Regions from separate parts of the Undibacterium sp. GW821-FHT11H02 genome, predicted to be linked through region 2. Evidence: riboswitches for the same ligand, from Rfam matches in the RefSeq annotation. Region 2 holds a riboswitch; the other holds the start of a gene.
The links. A riboswitch is a leader RNA that binds a small molecule or an ion and turns the genes downstream of it on or off. The one in region 2 is predicted to bind thiamine pyrophosphate.
Positions count from the first base shown of each region.

Region 1: linked by a shared signal. The riboswitch ahead of thiC (phosphomethylpyrimidine synthase ThiC) and the one ahead of AC1RR2_RS06160 (TonB-dependent siderophore receptor) in region 2 are both predicted to bind thiamine pyrophosphate.

Region 1 is NZ_JBXARG010000002.1:362,624-370,560, forward strand. It holds gene AC1RR2_RS03895 (hypothetical protein) at 126-695, shown strand; gene AC1RR2_RS03900 (valine--tRNA ligase) at 865-3,684, opposite strand; gene AC1RR2_RS03905 (tetratricopeptide repeat-containing diguanylate cyclase) at 4,244-6,376, shown strand; TPP riboswitch at 6,574-6,675, shown strand; gene thiC (phosphomethylpyrimidine synthase ThiC) at 6,759-7,937, shown strand, end outside.
Region 2 is NZ_JBXARG010000004.1:203,166-211,102, reverse strand. It holds gene cphA (cyanophycin synthetase) at 1-1,708, shown strand, start outside; gene uvrB (excinuclease ABC subunit UvrB) at 1,783-3,876, opposite strand; gene AC1RR2_RS06180 (AI-2E family transporter) at 4,072-5,268, opposite strand; gene AC1RR2_RS06175 (DUF3309 domain-containing protein) at 5,315-5,473, opposite strand; tRNA gene AC1RR2_RS06170 (tRNA-Asn) at 5,690-5,765, shown strand; tRNA gene AC1RR2_RS06165 (tRNA-Asn) at 5,830-5,905, shown strand; TPP riboswitch at 6,018-6,115, shown strand; gene AC1RR2_RS06160 (TonB-dependent siderophore receptor) at 6,173-7,937, shown strand, end outside.

The sequences.
Region 1 (7,937 bases), on a different contig from region 2:
AATGTCAGTCCTAATTACACGCAGCTAAATCGGTCAAGTGCAACTTGAAATGTACGGAACTTGGTCAATTTGAGACGTGTGAATTAGCCGTCCTTTTTTAATTTGAAGTTAGGAGTAACATACGAATGATTGATGAACTCTTCGTAATCGTGGATCGAAAATTAAAATTGGAGATTAAAACTCTTCATCATGAACTTCGTGATATTCGAGGTGAATTTAACAAACGAGGTCTTTATGTCTCTAGTATGCATGTCAACGCAGCTATTGAAGCTACTACCAATTCTCTGAATAGATTTGTAAAGGACGCTTTAGGAGACTACAAGCGCGCGCTCCAAATTGATAAGAATCGTTTTGACGAAAAATTTTTAAATTCTGAGTCTTCAAAGTTTCTGAATTTTAATCTCCATAAATTCGCAGAGTTAGATCAAATTATTGAACAAGCTGTGGGCGGAATTGCAAAGTCATTGTCGAACTCAGGCATACAGGATTACTCTTCGTTTGAAACAGCGAAAGTGAGCGCCTTTCAGTGGTTGCAGGCGGAAATTACGTTATTTCATATTGAAGTTCTTGATGGTAGACCTAGGTTTGGCACACGATTGAAAAAGTGGTATGACGAGAGCTTTCTCGGGCGAGCATTGGCTGTGTTATTAGTGCTATTTTCGGTTGTCGTCGGTGTTTGGAAGCTTTTTGGTTGAGGAAGAGGTACTGCGAATAAAAAATGTTTCGATTTCCACTGGATTAGAGTGTTTTTAGATTGATTTTCTAAGTGAAGTAAGTACGACTAGCCAAATATAGTCACCCGCAAAAAAAACGCTTCAAAACCTCGAAGCGCTTTTTACATTTACAACTCAACCAAAAACCAAATCACCCCAACTTAGCAAACGACTCTTTCATCTTACTCAAAGTCGCAGAGAAGCCCGCGACGCGTTCTTTCTCTTGTTCGACGACCGCTGCTGGAGCGCGGGCGACGAAGCTTTCGTTGCTGAGTTTGGCTTGTGCTTTGTTGATTTCGGCTTCGAGTTTTGCCATTTCTTTCGAGAGGCGTTCGCGTTCTGCTGCGACGTCGATTTCTACTTTCAACATCAGTTTGGTTTCGCCGACGATGGAGACTGGTGCTGGTGAATCTGGTAAGACATCGACGATCTGCACTTCAGACAATTTCGCCAGAGCTGCCATGTAAGGTGCATAGCTTTCCATGCGTGCTTTGTCTGCAGCGTTTGCTGGTTGCAGTAACAGCGGTACGCGGACTGCTGGAGATAATTGCATTTCACCACGCAAGTTACGGCAGGCATCGGTGACGGCTTTGAGGCCTGTCATCCAACTTTCGGCGGCTTCGTCGATCGCTTCTGTATTCACCAATGGATAGGCTTGCATCATGATGGAATCGCCCGCTGGATTCAGCGTTTTGCCTGCCAATGGTGCGACCGTTTGCCACAATGCTTCAGTAACGAATGGGATCACTGGGTGTGCCATGCGCAGCGTGACTTCTAACACGCGTAACAAAGTGCGACGCGTTGCACGTTGTTGTGCTGGTGTGCCTTGTTGTACTTGGACTTTCGCTACTTCCAAATACCAATCGCAGTATTCATCCCACACAAACTTGTAGATAGCGGAGGCAATGTTGTCGAAGCGGTAGTCGGCGAAACCTTTTTCTAATTCTGCTTCTGTACGTTGCAAAGTGGAGATGATCCATTTGTCGGCTTGTGAATAGGCTAGATCATTGTCGGTTGCTGTGCCGGTGAAACCGCAATCTTGACCTTCGGTATTCATCAATACAAAGCGCGTTGCATTCCACAATTTATTGCAGAAGTTGCGATAGCCATCGCAGCGACCCAAGTCGAAGTTGATGTTGCGACCTAAGGATGCATAGCTCGCCATCGTGAAGCGCAGCGCGTCTGTGCCGTAAGCTGGAATACCATCACCAAATTCTTTGCGCGTGGCTTTGTCTATGCTTGCTGCTTGTTTTGGGTTCATCAAGCCGACAGTGCGTTTTGCCGCGAGTTCGTCAACCGTGATACCGTCGATCAAATCGATAGGGTCTAGCGTATTGCCTTTGGACTTGGACATTTTTTGGCCGCTGGAATCGCGCACCAAGCCATGCACGTACACCGTGTGGAATGGCACCTTGCCAGTGAAGTGCGCGGTCATCATGACCATGCGCGCTACCCAGAAGAAGATGATGTCAAAGCCGGTGACCAAGACGGATGATGGCAAGAATAGTTTGCTATCGACTGTCAATTCTGGCCAGCCCATCGTGGAGAATGGAACCAAGGCAGAAGAGAACCAGGTATCGAGCACGTCGTTGTCACGGTTCAATGCACCTGTGTAACCAGCGACTGCGGCTTTTGCTTTTGCTTCGGCTTCGTCGCGTGCCACGAAAATCTCACCATTGTCGCCATACCATGCTGGGATCTGATGACCCCACCAGAGTTGGCGTGAGATACACCAGTCTTGAATATTGTTCAGCCATTGATTGTAAGTTGTGCTCCAGTTTTCTGGTACGAACTTCACTTCGCCATTCGCGACTTTTTCTAGTGCGACTTCGGCAATCGATTTGCCTGGGAAATGTGTACCTTCCGGAGCTGGTTTGCTCATCGCCATAAACCATTGGTCGGTCAGCATTGGCTCGATGACGACATTAGTACGGTCGCCACGTGGCACCATGAGTTTGTGTGGCTTCACAGATTCGAGCAAACCTTGCGCATCGAGATCAGCGACCATTTGCTTACGTGCGACGAAGCGATCCATGCCTTGGTAAGCGGCTGGGCCGTTTTCGTTGATCTTCGCATCTAAAGTTAAGATGCTGATCAAGGCGAGGTTATGACGTTGACCAACTGCGTAATCGTTGAAGTCATGCGCTGGTGTGATCTTGACGCAGCCAGTGCCGAATTCTTTATCGACATAGCTATCGGCGATGACGGGAATTTCTCTATCAGTCAAAGGCAGTTTCAACATCTTGCCCACGAAAGCGGTGTAACGCTCATCGGTTGGATCAACCGCAACCGCCACGTCACCCAACAAGGTTTCAGGACGTGTGGTTGCTACCGTGAGATGCCCACTGCCATCTGAAAATGGATAACGGATATGCCACATCGATCCATCTTCTTCTTCGGATACGACTTCCAAATCAGATACGGCGGTACCTAAGACTGGGTCCCAGTTGACCAAACGTTTGCCGCGATAAATTAAGCCTTGTTCGACCAAACGTACGAACACTTCGGTCACCACTTTGGAACGTTCTGCATCCATCGTAAAGTATTCACGATTCCAATCGGCAGAGGCACCCATGCGGCGCATTTGGCCAGTGATGGTGGAGCCGGATTTTTCTTTCCATTCCCAGACTTTTTCTAAGAATTTTTCACGGCCTAAATCGTGACGAGAAATCTTTTGTGCATCGAGTTGGCGTTCAACGACGATTTGCGTCGCGATACCGGCGTGATCTGTGCCAGGTACCCATGCCGTATTGTAACCACGCATGCGGTAGTAACGCGTCAAGCCATCCATAATGGTTTGGTTGAAGGCGTGACCCATGTGCAAAGTGCCAGTGACGTTGGGTGGTGGGAGTTGAATACTAAATGAAGGTTTGGATTCATCGGTAGACGCGGTGAAGTATCCGCGCTTTTCCCATTCGGTACGCCAGAAGGATTCGATGTTGGCGGGTTCAAAAGACTTGGCTAATTCCATGATAGTGGCAGACGATAGAAGTTAAAGACCAGCGACTGAATGTACTCTCTGATGCGAGAGCATGCATTAGTCATTCGGCGAAACCTTTGATTATAAATGAGCATTGGGCTTGCCAGAAATTATCGCGGGATTTTTAGACCTTTTTTTGTGATAACAGTAACTGATGAGCTCTGTGCGCAAGACTTTCTGATCAAGAAAATATTGATTTAGCAAGCATATATTGGGTATGCCCTCTAAATCTGTCGCATATTCGATCCCAGCTCTAAAAAAGTATGATGATGCTCTAGGGGAAATGTTAGGATGTAATCTCTATGCACAAAAAATAAAAAGATGCGTGATTAGCACGGCTTAGGAGACGGGCTTATTTTGCAATCATCGCCTGATGTCAGCACTTAGTGGTGCTCGTCAAGGTCGAGATGCGAAAGGCTAAGACATTTCCGAAAGCGCGGCTAGTTATTCAATTCGCCAGCTCAATCGGTGACTATTTTCGGGTGGTCGTTGATTGATTTAGCAAGGTTTTTCGTGCACGCAATTGCAACGTGAACGAGGTGATGATCACATGAAGCGCTTATTTACTCTATCTGCTCCTCCAGACAATAGAAAATTGAGTGTGCCAAATGATCTAAAACATTATTCTTTATTGCAAATTGTGTTTGCAATCGTTTTCGCTGTCGCTTTCTCTTGCTGGTTTTTATCTGCCGATGCGCGAGCCGACAACACCACATTAATGGCACAGATCGATGCCATTCAATCGGTTTCTGACAAAAATAATGATGAAGGTTTGCGTCAGCTTATCGAATTCAAAAAGAAGCTTCCCGCCGATGCGGATCCAAAAGTGCGCCTTGAGACTTTAAGCATTTTGAGTAGTTTGTACTACGACGCGGGCAAAGGTAAATTAGGAAAAGAAACGGTCGACGAATTCGACGCACTGGCAAAAAAAATGCAGGATAAAGATGCCTTGTTGCTGATAGAGATTTTTGACAGCTTCAATATCTTTGAGACTTCTGGCGTCGCGGCAGCGTTTGCTCATTTGGAAAAATTGCATGAGCGCGTCATGAAATCGCCAGCCATAGGCCTGCAAATGCGTTATCACAACACGATGGCGGCCTTCTACAGTAATACCAATAAATTTGATGAAGCACTTAAGCAATATTTTGAAATGCTTAAGTTGACCGAGAAATTGCCGCGTCGTCAGGTGCAGGCGCGCATGGCGACTTGGGGCGCAATTGCTAATTTGTATTTGCAAATGAAAGACCCCGAAAAAGCCTTGGACGCAACGACACAAGCGCTGGCTATCTCTTCTGCCGAGGTGGCGCCAAAAGCCTTCATAGAAATTTCTATCTCTCGCGGTGTCGCCTTGAGCATTTTGAAGCGCAATGACGAAGCACTCAAGGAATATGAGACCGCACTGAAAATTGGTAAGGAAGAAAATTTACCCTACGCTGTCGCCTCGGCGCTGTTCAATATAGCCGATCAATATCTGATCAAAAAAGATTATAAGCGTGCCGAAAATTATGCACGAGAGGCAATCGCAAAATCAGAAGTCTTAGAAGATAAATGGGGTGTAGCCGGCGCCAAAGTTAATCTTGGACTGGCTTTGGGTGGGCAAGGCAAGGTCGCGCAAGGTGCGGAGTTGGTGAATCAAAGCTTAGATTTTTTTAGAAAAATTCATGCGAATTCCGATGTGGAAATGATACTCGGTGAATTTTCCATGATGTACGAAAATGCAGGTATGTACAAAGAAGCGCTCGCTTTGGCACGTGAACAGCAAAAACTCAGTGACGAAATTTTTCAATCAGATAGAACCAAGGCCGTCGCCGCCTTGCAAGAGCAATTTGACGCCGAGCATCGTAAAAAACAGATAGAAATTTTGGCGAAAGATAATGCGCTGAAAGATGCTGATATCAAGAATCACAGATTGCAGCAAATCGTCGCTTTGCTCGCTTCTTTGGTGGCCTTGCTGGCGGGTGCCTTTATCTATATGTTGTATCGCCGCAGTAAGAAACTGAATGAACAATTGCAGGAAGTGAATATGCAACTGGAATTTCATGCGGTGCGCGATCCACTTACTGGTTTGCATAATCGTCGTTCGTTTATCGCCTTAATGGCAGCTCGCGTGGGTCGGGTTGAGGTCGAAAGACGCGAAGGACATTTAAATCCCGATTGCATGATTTTGTTAGATATCGATCATTTCAAACATATCAATGATACTTGGGGGCATGCGGTGGGTGACGTTGTGCTCAAAGAGGTAGCGACACGTTTGCGTAATGCAGTGCGCGATGAAGATATGCTGATGCGCTGGGGTGGTGAAGAATTTTTGATTTTTTCTCCTAAATCAAATCCGGAACAAATTACCAGTCTGGTAGAGCGTGTATTACGTGCTATTGGTGATGCACCATTTAGCTGTGGTGATTTGAGTATCCCTGTGACGGTCACTGCTGGATTTATTTCAGTACCGTTCTCGGATGTGCCTGAGGATGTCTGTGACTGGGAACGTGCATTGCAGATCGCCGATATGGCCCTGTATCTTGGCAAAACACATGGCCGAAATCGAGCTTATGGTTTGTCGCGCCTGCTGGTTGCACATGAAGAAGCGATTACCACTTTGACACACGATCTTGCAGCGGCCATCAAACAGAATATGGTGGAAGTGATAGAAGTGTTAGGTCCTGTGCAAGAGCAAGCTAGTTAAAGCTGCCTTTGAAATTATGTGAATCTAAGTGAAGCCAAGTGAAGCAATTTGATGCTGAATGATGCTGAATGATGCTGAATTTGAGTTTAGAAATGTTGATGTAGAAATTTTCTATTTTTCTAATTCACGGCTATAATGCGCCGGCAATTCCCGCATTGGGGATGTAGTGAAAAGTTGATAGTAGTAAAAAATACGATGTAAAACGCTAGGGGTCCTGACAAGTTTGTATCTGTCGGGTGAGAAATACCCTTGAACCTGATCTGGATAATGCCAGCGAAGGGAAGCAGCCAAAACCGTGATGCCACCCAAATTGAGGTGAGCCATCGCCCAGTTTGGAAACTCCTTTGCTGGCTCCGTGCCATCCATAAAGCAAAGGAGCCAAATGAACGCTAACCCACAATTTTTGTCCGCCACCGCCAAGGTCGACCAAGCCGCTATTCAAGCCTTACCTAATTCTCGTAAGATTTACGTCACGGGTAGTCGCCCTGACATTCGTGTACCTATGCGCGAAATTTCACAAGCCGATACACCAGCAATGTTCGGCGCGGAAAAAAATCCACCGATTTATGTCTACGACACCTCAGGCCCTTACACTGATCCTGATGTGAAGATCGATATCCGCTCTGGCTTAGCGTCAGTACGCGGGACATGGATCGCAGAACGTAATGACACCGAAGAACTAGCTGGACCGAGTTCCGAATATGGCATCGAACGCCTGCACGATCCTAAGTTGCATGAGTTGCGCTTTAACTTGCAACGCAAACCACGTCGTGCACTGCAAGGCAAAAACGTCACGCAAATGCATTACGCACGACTAGGTATCGTCACACCAGAAATGGAATATGTGGCGATACGCGAAAATATGCGACGCCAAGAATATTTAGAGGATCTGAAAAACTCCGGTCCTATGGGCGAGAAACTTGCTGCTATGATGGGGCGTCAACATCCGGGGCAATCTTTTGGGGCTTCGATCCCTGCGCAAATCACACCTGAATTTGTACGCGATGAAATCGCCCGTGGTCGTGCGATTATTCCCGCGAATATTAATCATCCCGAAGTTGAGCCTATGATTATCGGTCGCAATTTCTTAGTCAAAATCAACGCGAATATCGGCAACTCGGCGGTGACTTCATCTATCGGTGAAGAAGTCGAAAAAATGACTTGGGCGATACGTTGGGGCGGCGACAATGTGATGGATCTGTCGACGGGTAAACACATACACGAAACCCGTGAATGGATTATCCGCAATTCACCAGTGCCGATTGGTACGGTGCCGATCTATCAGGCACTGGAGAAAGTCAATGGTAAGGCCGAAGATCTGACCTGGGAGATTTTCCGCGATACCTTGATCGAACAAGCCGAGCAGGGCGTTGACTACTTCACGATACACGCGGGTGTACGTTTGCAGTATGTACCACTGACGGCAAAGCGTATGACGGGCATCGTGTCACGCGGCGGATCGATCATGGCGAAATGGTGCTTGGCCCATCACAAAGAAAGCTTCTTGTACGAGCATTTCGAAGATATTTGTCAGATCATGAAGGCCTATGATGTGTCCTTC
Region 2 (7,937 bases):
TGATTTCCGCTTACTCGTCATCGGTAATAAATTAGTTGCCGCCGCTCGTCGTGATCCGCCACAAGTGGTTGGCGATGGCACACATTCTGTTCGTGAATTAGTTGAACAAGTGAATAAAGATCCACGTCGCGGTAGTGGTCATGCGACATCACTGACTAAAATCCGTTTCGACGACATCGCGCTGGCAAGCTTGGCAAAACAAGGTTATACGGCAGACACGGTGCCTTCCAAAGGCACGCGCGTTGTTTTACGCAATAACGCCAATCTTTCAACTGGCGGTTCCGCCACCGACGTCACTGACGACGTGCACCCAGAAGTTGCGGCACGTGCCGTCGCCGCAGCACAAATGGTGGGCTTGGATATCTGTGGCGTAGACGTGGTCTGCGATAGCGTTCTAAAGCCGATAGAAGATCAGAATGGTGGCGTAGTCGAAGTCAACGCGGCACCTGGTTTGCGCATGCACCTATCACCCTCCTTCGGTAAAGGTCGCGCAGTCGGCGAAGCTATCGTTTCCGCCATGTTTGCAGATGGCGATGATGGTCGAATTCCAATTATTGCGGTTACAGGTACTAACGGCAAAACCACCACGGTACGCTTAATCGCCCACTTATTGACGACCAGCGGCTTACGTACTGGAATGACGAATACGGATGGCGTGTATGTAGAAGGTCGCCAAATCGATAGCGGCGATTGCAGCGGCCCACGAAGTGCGCGCAATGTGTTGTCCCACCCCGATGTAGACGCAGCCGTATTTGAAACAGCACGTGGCGGTGTCTTGCGCGAAGGTCTTGCCTATGATCGTTGTAAAGTCGCAGTCGTCACTAATATCGGCTCAGGTGATCATTTAGGTTTAAATTACATCACAACTGTTGAGGATTTGGCGGTACTAAAGCGCGTGATCGTACAAAACGTGGCGGATAACGGCGTTGCCGTTCTAAATGCAGCGGATCCTATCGTCGCGGGCATGGCCAGCAATTGTACCGGTGCCGTCACCTTCTTCGCTACTGATAGCCAATTGGCGATCATGGCCGCACATAGAGTTCAAGGACATCGCGTCGTATTTATAGAAAACGGTGATCTGGTTGCAGTAGAAGGTAAACTCGTGCAAAGAATTCCACTGTCAGAAATCCCGATTACCCGTAACGGCACAATAGGTTTCCAAGTCGAAAACGTTATGGCATCGGTGGCAGCAGCGTGGGCAACCAATATTAGTTGGGACTCGATTCGCAAAGGCTTAAAAACCTTTATGAATGATAGCGACAATGCGCCAGGACGCTTCAATGTATTCAATTATCGCGGTGCGACTTTGATCGCCGACTACGGTCACAATCCCGATGCGATTACTGCTTTGGTACAAGCCGTAGAAAGTATGCCTGGCAAACGCCGCTCGGTAGTTATTAGTGGTGCGGGTGATCGTCGTGATCAAGATATTCGTCAACAAACTGAAATTCTAGGCAATGCTTTTGATCAAGTGATTTTGTACCAGGATCAATGCCAGCGTGGTCGTGCCGATGGTGAAGTCGTTGCCCTTTTGCGCTCTGGCTTGGCAAATGCGAAACGTACCACCGACATCCAAGAAATCAATGGTGAATTCATCGCGATTGATACTGCACTATCAACATTAGGCGAAGGTGATTTGTGTCTGATTTTGATTGATCAGGTAGAAGAGGCGTTGGCACACATTGCAAAACGGATTGCTGAAGCTTAAGACTTTTCAGACTTAATTTTCGGAAATGATAAAAAAAAGCCGGAGCGATCCGGCTTTTTTATTGTCGTTGAATTTTAACGTCCCAGAATAGACGCTACGTTGTCATGTCCACCTGCACCGAATAATTGTTCCTTCAACACCGCCAACTGATCGCGCACTTTGGCAGCCTGCTCAAACTCGAGATTTTTGGCATGATCGAGCATTAATTTCTCTAAGCGCTTAATTTCTTTACTGATCTGTTTCTCACTCATCGCTTCGTACTTCGCTTGCTCCTGCGCGACCATTAAATCATCGCGCGCTACTTGAGGGTTGTACACGCCGTCGATGATGTCCTTAATCTTCTTATTAATACCGATAGGTGTAATATTGTTGGCAGTGTTAAATGCTATCTGTTTAGCGCGACGGCGTTCGGTCTCATCGATTGCACGACGCATAGAATCCGTCACTCGGTCTGCATACAAAATCGCCGTGCCGTTCAAATTACGTGCTGCACGACCTATGGTTTGAATCAGACTACGCTCTGAACGCAAAAAGCCTTCTTTATCCGCATCCAAAATCGCCACCAATGACACCTCAGGCAAATCCAAACCTTCGCGCAGTAGGTTAATCCCGACCAGGACATCAAAAGCGCCAAGACGTAAATCACGCAAAATTTCGACACGTTCAACAGTATCGATATCACTATGCAGATAGCGAACCTTGACACCGTTATCACCTAAAAATTCGGTCAGTTGCTCTGACATGCGCTTGGTCAAAGTCGTCACCAAAACCCGTTCATTGAGTTTCACGCGCAAGGTAATTTCATTCATCAAATCATCGACTTGCGTTAACGCTGGACGCACTTCTATACGTGGATCAACCAATCCGGTCGGACGCACCACTTGCTCAACCACCTGATCAGCGTGTTGCTTTTCATAGTCAGCAGGCGTAGCCGAGACAAATACCGTCTGCCGCATTTTGCTCTCAAACTCTTCAAATTTCAGCGGCCGATTATCGAGTGCAGACGGCAGACGAAATCCATAATCCACCAAATTGGTTTTACGTGAACGGTCGCCGTTGTACATCGCATTGAGTTGCCCCGTCAGCACATGTGATTCATCGAGGAACATGAGAGCATCTGCCGGCAAATAATCGACCAAAGTCGGTGGCGGCTCACCCGGTTTTGCACCGCTCAAATGGCGCGAATAGTTTTCAATGCCTTTAGTAAAACCGATCTCCGCCATCATTTCCAGATCAAAGCGCGTACGTTGCTCTATGCGCTGCTCTTCTATCAATTTATTTTCGCGACGATAAAATTCTAAACGCTCGCGCAATTCTTCTTTAATCGTTTCTATCGCCCGCAAAACCGTTTCACGCGGCGTCACATAATGCGATCCCGGATAGACAGTAAAGCGTGGGATCTTTTGCTTAACTCGTCCAGTCAATGGATCGAACAAAGCAATACTTTCAACTTCATCATCGAACATTTCCAAACGCACCGCGAGTTCAGCGTGTTCTGCAGGAAAAATATCAATCGTATCGCCGCGCACGCGGAAGGTACCACGTCCGAAATCGACTTCATTACGCGTGTACTGCATCTGTATCAAACGCGCGATCACATCACGCTGACTCAATTTGTCCTTGGCACGCAAGGTCAGAATCATTTTATGATATTCGTTAGGATTACCAATGCCGTAGATTGCCGACACCGTCGCCACAATAATGACATCACGGCGCTCCATCAAGGATTTGGTACACGACAATCGCATTTGCTCTATATGTTCATTGATTGCAGAATCCTTCTCAATAAACAAGTCGCGCTGAGGCACGTAGGCTTCTGGCTGGTAATAATCGTAGTAACTGACGAAGTACTCGACGGCATTGCGTGGGAAGAATTCTTTAAACTCACTATAAAGCTGTGCGGCCAAAGTTTTATTCGGTGCAAATATAATCGCAGGCCTACCAGTACGGGCGATCACATTCGCCATCGTGTAGGTCTTACCTGAACCTGTTACTCCCAGCAAAGTTTGAAAAAATAGACCGTCATTGATCCCCTCCACCAATTGCGCAATGGCAGTTGGCTGATCACCCGCAGGTTCAAATATTTGACAGAGTTGGAATGGCGAATCAGGAAAAGTGACGAATTTCGCCTCACCATCTTCCTGAACTACAGAGAGTAAATCACTCATGGAAAAAACCTTAGAAAAAGGCAATAGGGCCGATATGCCTATAGCCAATTATCTTAACACGAGCCCGAATTAAGAGCTTTCGGGCGGAATTAGTGGCGAGCTGGAAGCTTGAACAAAAGCGATAACAAGCCCGCGTCAGCACCATTATACTGTACATTCAATCAGTTATTAAATTAGTCTAATTAATTGACTGCACTATTCTGCTAACAATTCCGCCACAAACTCCAAACCCTCCAGACGCTCTGCTATCACCTTCAAAATCACAATCATAGGCACACCAAGCAACATCCCCCAGACACCCCATAACCATGCCCCAAATAAGAGACTAACAAATACCGCGACAGAATTCATTTTGGCAATACGACCTGTCATCCATGTCGTAACCACAGTGCCTATCAAGCTGGCAATTCCTATGGTCAAACCTGCGACTAACAAGAGCATTTGCAAAGACTCAAACTGCAAAAATGCGGCTAGACCTATTACTGCCGTTGCGATTAGAGAGCCGAAGTAAGGCATGATATGAAGCAAACCTGCAGCAACCGCCCAAGCACCGGCATTTTCCACGCCGATTAAGTGCAACATCAGCCACATACAAAGAGCCAACATGACATTGGTTACCAAAAGCATGAACATATAATTTTGAATCGAGGTATTAATCTCATCCAAAATATGTACGGTAATCTTTTTTTGATGCAAAGAAGGACCGGTCAGCTTCACTAACTTACGTTTGAATGTATCACCGGATAACAAGAGAAAAAACACCAAGAAGATCACCATTGTCGCTTGTCCGACAAACCCCAACATACCAAGCGATCCTGCCCACACCCAATCAATTACCTTAAAACCAGCAATCTCAGCGGCAACCACTTTCTTTGCGGGACGAACAGAGCTTGAACCAGAATTTGCGGCACGAACGATTTCGGTGGCGGCACTTTGCATTTGCTCTATTGCACCGGGTTGCCCATTGGGCGTCGTTTCGATCAGGCGAGATAACTTGTGACTAGCTTCAGGTAAGGCTTCAATAATCGATACAAACTGACCTTGCAAAGCAATAGCGATACCGATTCCACTCGATAACAATGCTAGAGTCACCAATACCGTACTCAACATGCGCGGCATTTTCAGTGCTTGCAAGGCCCTCACTAATGGGTTAATCGTATAGGCTATAAAAATTGCCAAAATGAGCGGAACCAAAAATTTCTGCGCCCATTGCAGAGCAAATACGAACGTAATACTCGCGATTAGACCCAATGCCAATCCACGCGCATTCACATGAATTGGTAAAGTCGCAGGTGTTTTTTCCGAAGTCAAAGCCGTGCTAGCTTTCTCAGCATCTGAAACCGAATTACCATTTTCACTGATTACGGCCTCTACCGCTAATATGGGTAACATAAGCTTTTCATCTATTTCTGTTTACACGTTGTGATTGGCTTCGCACCTAGATACGCCCCATCAACAACAAAATCAACAAAATGATAAAAACCAAACCCAATCCACCACTAGGACCATAGCCCCAGCTACGACTATGCGGCCATCTTGGAAATGCACCGACCAACATTAGGATCAAAACAATTAATAAAATAGTGACAATACTCACGGTAATTTCCTTCACAAAAGTAAATACAGCCACATTAAAACTGGAATAGAGATTGTGGTCAGTGCCTTACCGCACACAAGGCTTGCATTCAAGCGTATTTGATATTTAGCAGCCAAGCTGCACCGATTCACTGACTCAAGATTCAAGAGAAAATGGCCATTTTCCGCAAAAACTTTTGACAAGTTTAGGAAAGCTCCCTATAATGTTTGTCTCTGTTCCTTGATAGCTCAGTTGGTAGAGCGACGGACTGTTAATCCGCAGGTCCCTGGTTCGAGTCCAGGTCGAGGAGCCACAGAATTTTGTAGCTCTAGAAATAGAGATGTAGTGCAATAAAAGTTTAGAAGCGAACCTTCTATTCCTTGATAGCTCAGTTGGTAGAGCGACGGACTGTTAATCCGCAGGTCCCTGGTTCGAGTCCAGGTCGAGGAGCCAATTTAAAAAGCCTTGTAGAAATACAAGGCTTTTTTCGTTTCCGCAGAATCATTACACAATCACCGCACACGCTCTTTCACAAAGCCCTCAAAGCGGTTTTATGTTAAAGTCTCGCCTTCGCTAGGGGTCCTGCGCATTTAATCGCGGGTGAGATAGTCCCTTGAACCTGATCTGGATAATGCCAGCGAAGGGAAGCGCAAGATGACTCCACTCATCCGCCCTCTTTTGCTTGGCTCGCCCAGACACAACCAAGTAGAAGAGCACATCATGTCAAATTCACGTTTTCGCTTAAGCCTAATTGTCATCGCAATTGCACAGGCATTTACTATTTCCTCAGTGGCCTACGCCCAAAGCAAACAGCAAGCTTTACAAGAAGTAGTAGTCAGCGGCAGTCGCAGCGGAAAAACCGAAACAAGTAAAGTCGGCGGCTTTATTGAAACTGCTTTGCAAGATACTCCACTCTCAATCACCACTTTCTCCGCAAGTCAATTGCAAGATTTGCGAATCCGCCAAACCACCGATGCAATGAAATTTGATGCCAGCGTGAATGAGGCTTACAACGCCATCGGTTATGCGGAACAATTTTCAATTCGCGGCTTTGCGCTCGACAATTCATCCAGCTATCGCAAAGATGGCTTTGCAATTCCGGGTGATGCCTCCATTCCCCTGGAAAACAAAGAACGCCTGGAAATCTTAAAAGGCATCAGCGGCTTGCAAGCAGGCTTCACCACACCTGGTGGCATCTTAAATTATGTAACGAAACGCCCTAGCAATACTGTATTACGCACTATCACTTTAGAAGCGAGCGAACGCGGCACTTTATATGGCGCAATCGATCTCGGCGGCAAATCCGATGACAAACAATTTGGTTATCGCATCAACGCGGCTGGTGAAAAATTACGCTCTTACGTCAAAGGCGCAGACGGTGAGCGTCAATTCGTATCCGCTGCATTTGACTGGCAAATCAGTCCACAAGCTCTATTCCAGATTGATCTCGACCATCAACACAAATCGCAATTATCCGTGCCGGGATTTCAATTATTTAATGGCACCGATCTGCCACGCGACATCGCTGCCGACTTGATGCTGAACGACCAAAAATGGGCAAAGCCCGTTGACACAACCAACCGCAACATCGGCCTGCGCTTTGAATATCAACTAGACAGCAATTGGACGGCAAGCATCTCCAGTAACCATCATGAATTCAAGCGCGATGATTACACCGCGTTTCCCTATGGTTGTGGCGCGCAAGATCTATATCCAGGCTATTGCGTCAATGGCGATTACGATGTGTACGACTATCGCAGCCTGAACGAGTCCAAATCATTACGTGGCGCACAAGCCCTACTCAATGGCAAATTCAGCACTGGCGATGTGCAACATAAACTAGCTATAGGCTTGAGCAACTCTCAACGCCGCGACTACTTTGGTGACTATGTGTACGATTACGCGGGCAGCAGTAACTTGTTTCGCCCAGTCGCAGTATCTCCATCAAGCAAGAAGACAGGATCGGTTTCTTTACGCCGCACCGATAAAGAAACTTCACTCTTCGCACAAGACATTATTAGCTTAAATAGTCAACTCGACCTGCACGCAGGCTTACGCCATCTGAAGGTAGACCGCATGCAAGCAGGCAGCCCCGAATTTGAACAAAGCTACAATCTGCCGAACCTGGCATTGGTATTTAAGCTTGACAATGCCATCAGCACCTATGTCAGCGCCAGCGAAGGCTTGGAACACGGCGGCGTAGCACCATTTGGCACCAAGAATGAAAACCGCATGCTCGACGCAGGGAAATCCAAGCAAGTGGAAGTTGGCTTCAAAGCTGCACTAGACCGTGACTTCAATGTTTCTGGCGCACTATTCCGCATCACCAAACCGCTCGAGTACACCAATGCAGCAAACATGTTCGTCAGTGCGGGTGAAGCAGAACATCGCGGACTGGAGTTATCAGCGCAAGGCAATTTAAGCAAAGACTGGACACTTGGCGCCAGCGCTACAGCAATTAATGCGGTTCAAAATAATACAGGTG